DNA from 2 places in the Ectobacillus polymachus genome. Region 2 is predicted to be linked to the other one. Evidence: riboswitches for the same ligand, from Rfam matches in the RefSeq annotation. Region 2 holds a riboswitch; the other holds the start of a gene.
What was found. A riboswitch is a leader RNA that binds a small molecule or an ion and turns the genes downstream of it on or off. The one in region 2 is predicted to bind preQ1.

Region 1: another riboswitch for preQ1. It lies ahead of ACM5BR_RS15970 (QueT transporter family protein); the one in region 2 lies ahead of queC (7-cyano-7-deazaguanine synthase QueC).

What each region holds. Positions count from the first base shown of each region.
Region 1 covers NZ_JBLREB010000004.1:180,341-182,811, reverse strand. The annotation lists gene ACM5BR_RS15980 (DMT family transporter) at 1-38, opposite strand, end outside; gene ACM5BR_RS15975 (DUF2871 family protein) at 285-707, shown strand; PreQ1 riboswitch class I at 872-916, shown strand; gene ACM5BR_RS15970 (QueT transporter family protein) at 925-1,410, shown strand; gene ACM5BR_RS15965 (HD domain-containing phosphohydrolase) at 1,583-2,471, shown strand, end outside.
Region 2 covers NZ_JBLREB010000001.1:456,805-459,275, forward strand. The annotation lists gene ACM5BR_RS02240 (ATP-binding protein) at 1-700, opposite strand, end outside; PreQ1 riboswitch class I at 949-992, shown strand; gene queC (7-cyano-7-deazaguanine synthase QueC) at 1,083-1,745, shown strand; gene queD (6-carboxytetrahydropterin synthase QueD) at 1,745-2,233, shown strand; gene queE (7-carboxy-7-deazaguanine synthase QueE) at 2,226-2,471, shown strand, end outside.

The DNA of each region.
Region 1 (2,471 bases), on a different contig from region 2:
AACGCAAATACATGTCCCCATACTTCATTTCTCTGCATTTCTTCTAACTCCCCTATTTCACTTTTTAATAAAATTGTACACCATTTATGGAAATATTTACTTTATATATTTTAATACCATTGAATTTCTCCCATATAAAAGACTAACTATTCAAAACTTGACTAATAAAATATACGTACGGTATAGTGAAGCTGTAAAGAAATGCTATGGAAAATTTCTGGTTCCAAAAATACTAGTTTAATAGGTACATAATCTTACAAATTTCAACTTGAAAGGAAATCATGATGAAAAAACTTCTAAATACCGCATTTATTTATGCCATCTTAGGTTTAGTAGCAGGTCTTTATTATCGACAAATGACTGTCAATTACAATTTTACTGGAAAAACAATGTTATCCCTTCTACACACACATATATTCGTGTTAGGTATGTTTATGTTTTTGTTTGTTTTATTACTCGAAAAGAATTTTTCACTAACTAAGAGTGATTTGTTCAATTGGTTCTATTATATTTACAATGCTGGTTTAATTATTACAGTAGGTTTGATGGGTGTACACGGTACATTAACAGTTATGGGTATTACAACAGGCGCAGCTATTGCTGGAATTGCTGGAATTGGACATATTATCATTTCAATTGGTTTCATACTTTTCTTCCTATGCTTAAACGATCGTGTGAAAGCAGCAGCAAAAGAAGCAAAAGAATAGAAATATGAAAATCGCAGCAACTAAATAAGCTATTAATAGAAATAAGGATGATTCAAATACTTGAATCATCCTTATTTCTATTTGGAATCTTTCTTTAAAACCATCTCGTTTTTCTTATTGACAAATGTAGTACCATCCTTTATTATTGTACATCGAATGTTTACTCGAACGTGGTTCGAAACCATCCCACGCTAAAAAACTAAGGAGAGAATATGTAATGAAACTGAAAACCCTTGTTGGAAATGGAATTGTAGCAGCTTTATATATCGCGGTTTCCGCAGTTATTCAACCTTTTGGATTTACCAATATACAATTTCGAATTTCCGAGATGTTTAATCATTTAGTCGTATTTAACAAGAAATATGTTTACGGAATTATTCTTGGTGTTTTTTTAACTAATTTATTCTTTTCACCAATGGTTGGATACGATCTTATTTTCGGTGTTGGTCAATCGATTCTTGCTTTGCTAACTACTATCGTTTCAGCACGCTTCATCAAAAGCATATACAAACGTATGCTTCTGAATGCCATCGTATTTACCATTAGTATGTTTCTCATTGCTGCCGAGCTTCATTTAGCTTTGCAATTGCCATTCTTATTAACATGGCTTACAACTGCAATTGGTGAGTTTGTGGTTATGATTGTAGGTATACCAATTATGTATACATTAAATAAGCGTGTCAATTTTGAAAAGTATGTATAATAAAAGCCCCATAGTTCATTTATTAAGATGAACTATGGGGCTTTTATTCTTCCGTACTCTAAAACCTTCATGTTATGATAGAATAATGAACTATTACATTTTAATATATACAATAATAAATTGTTTATGTTACCTTCTAGAGAGGAAATATTAACTAGGAGGATATAGCACTATGTTGCTTTATAATAAATTGAAAAAACAATTATTAGTCAATCACATAATTGGTTCTTTCCTTGCTATATTAGGTGTTGGCAGTGTCTTTATTTTTCATATCCTTCATTTACCGCAAAATGAGATTTTCATATTGCTATTCATCATGCTCATTTCCTTAGTATTCATGTATGGTCTTGAATTTATCGTATACAAGCATGATATACATCCAATTAAAGTTGCTCTAACAGGGATTAATCCCTCTCTGAAGTTATTAAAGCAAGCATATACAACTGCTCATCGGCTTCCCGTATTAACAGTAAGACGAATTATGCTGCCACATTTGTTAGGAATATCTATTCCTGCATCCGCATTAACCTTTTACTGTATACATACCAATAAACTGCAATTCCCTTGTTACTACATTGGTTTTGCATGGTGCGGTGTTATTCTGATTTCTACTCTTCATGCATTAATTGAATTCTTTTTAACAGAGCGTATTCTACATCCACTCATTTTACATTTCAACCAAACAGCGAAGAAACTATATCATAAATCGTTCGAAATTGGGAAATTTGAATTCATAAGTATTCGAAGAAAACTGTTACTAAGCTCTGCATTTATTGCCGTATTTCCAGTCCTATTGTTTACTCTCGCCTCTACCCTTCAATTAAGTCAAAGAGCATCAGAACGCCTTAATGATTACTGGATCTGGTCAGTTATTCTTATTGTTATCGTATCTCTATCTACTTTCTGTAGTGTGCTATTATATGAGAATATAAAAAAACCAATTTATGCATTAGAAAAAAACATATTGCAAGTAAGAAGAGGCAAAATGCACCCTATAGAAAATACATATTCAGATGAATTTGCATATGTTATTTCGGGCTTTAACAATATGATCCAGGGGA
Region 2 (2,471 bases):
CCTTTTGTTCATCACGTGAGCATTTCTCTGTTTGAAGAAGCTGCAAAAACCCACGTGTAGAAGTTAGGGGATTACGTATCTCATGTGAAATGGAGGCGGCCATTTCACCAATAAGATGAAACTTTTCAACATTTATAAGTTCTTCTTGGAGCTTTACTTGTGAATGTAAAATATCTATTAAATAGAGAGTTAATATCGTTCCGAATGTTTCACATAGTTGGTAAATAATAATAAAACTAGTATATTCACGCGGGCTCGGAATAATAGCAATAAAGAAAGGGATCCAACCGATTGAAAATACCATTGAAATACAAATCGCCAGCACCATTTTTTTATAAAAGGAAGCCTGGGAAGCCTGTAGGTAGTTTTTGCGCTTGTACACCAGAACTAAATATAAAATGGTTGAAGAAAGTAAAGAAGCATACGCACCTGTACCGCCGAGAAATAATCGATAAATATTCATTGCGACCCAAACGATCGCTCCTACAATTGGCCCGCCAATCCATGTACTAATAATGAGAACAATTGGTCTCATATCGAAACGAAATCCATGATATGGCCCGGCAGCGAATGTTATACAAAGAAAGACAGAAAGTACACTTAGAATAATAAATACTGCAGCATTAAGCTTCGGATAGTGCTTTCCTTTTTGTACCCAAAACAAATGATACGTTAAGGTGGATACTAAAATGATGAGCATGTTCATGAATTGGTAAACGATAAATATCTTCAATGGTGACATAACCTCATTTCAATAAGAAAAGTATTTCTAGGTATATAATACTATTACTAGAAAAAAATATAAATAGTATAATATTTTAGCTATATCATTCACATTATTTCGTTTTGTTGCGCATTCCTGTTCTTTCTATTACAATACATGGGTATGTAGGGATGATATCCGCTACATAGAAAATGAATGAAATGGAAGAAAGCCCATGCATATGCATGGGAGAGGTTCGCGAACTCCCTCTATAAAAAACTAAGAAAAACAACATCCTAAGGAGTTGTTTTGTTTTTTGATGAAGTTCAAGAATGCTCGTCTTCTAACTTTCTGACAAAGAAAAGGAGAATGAGTACGAATGAAGAAAGAAAAAGCAGTTGTAGTATTTAGCGGAGGACAAGATAGCACCACTTGCTTATTTTGGGCTCTCCAGCAGTTTAAAGAAGTAGAAGCGGTTACGTTCAATTATAATCAACGTCATCGTTTGGAAATTGAATGTGCAGCCAGTATTGCTAAGGAGCTTGGTGTGAAACATACGATTCTTGACATGGGTCTCTTAAGTCAGCTTACACCGAATGCGTTAACACGAAATGACATTGCGATTACACAGGAGGATGGTGAACTTCCATCTACGTTTGTTGAGGGACGGAATTTATTATTCTTATCCTTTGCTGCAGTGCTCGCCAAACAGGTAGGCGCGCGTCATATTATTACCGGTGTGTGTGAAACAGATTTTAGTGGGTATCCGGATTGTAGAGATGTTTTTGTGAAATCGTTGAATGTAACACTAAATTTAGCTATGGATTACGAATTTGTCATCCATACACCGCTTATGTGGTTAAACAAAGCCGGAACGTGGAAGATGGCAGATGAGTTAGGGGCTTTCGACTTTGTTCGTGAAAAGACGTTAACTTGTTACAACGGCATGATGGGAGATGGATGCGGAGAATGTCCGGCATGCAAGCTTCGAAAAGCTGGACTTGATACGTACTTGATCGAACGTAAAGGGGCGAAGGCGTAATGGAGCAAGGCTTTTTTGGATTTCGCATTGTGGAGAATTTGCAAAAACTAGACAAAGACATAAAGCGTACGCAGTTACGATATCATACAAAGCGTGTGATGGTTTGCAAAGAATTTACGTTTGATGCAGCGCATCATTTACATGCTTATGAAGGGAAATGTAAAAATTTACATGGTCATACGTACAAAGTTGTTTTCGGGATTAGCGCATATCTGAACGATATAGGGATTGCTGTTGATTTTGGAGATATTAAAGAAATATGGAAAAATGAAATCGAATTATATTTGGATCATCGCTATGTAAATGAAACGTTGCCGCCGATGAATACAACAGCAGAAAATATGGTTGTTTGGATTTACGAAAAGATGGAAGCGGCTCTTCAGCTTCGTGACCAGCTCTATAAGGGAGGACGCGTAGAGTTTGTCAAATTGTATGAAACGCCGACCAGCTACGCGGAAATGAGACGGGAGTGGATGGAAATTGACTAACATTCCAGTTCTCGAGATTTTCGGTCCGACGATACAAGGAGAAGGAATGGTCGTCGGTCAAAAGACGATGTTTGTTCGCACTGCTGGCTGTGATTATCATTGCAGTTGGTGCGACTCCGCTTTTACATGGGACGGGTCGGGCAAGAATCACATTCAACAAATGAGTGCGGAGGAGATTTGGACAGAACTAATCCGTCTTGGTGGCAATCGTTTTTCACATGTTACTCTATCAGGAGGC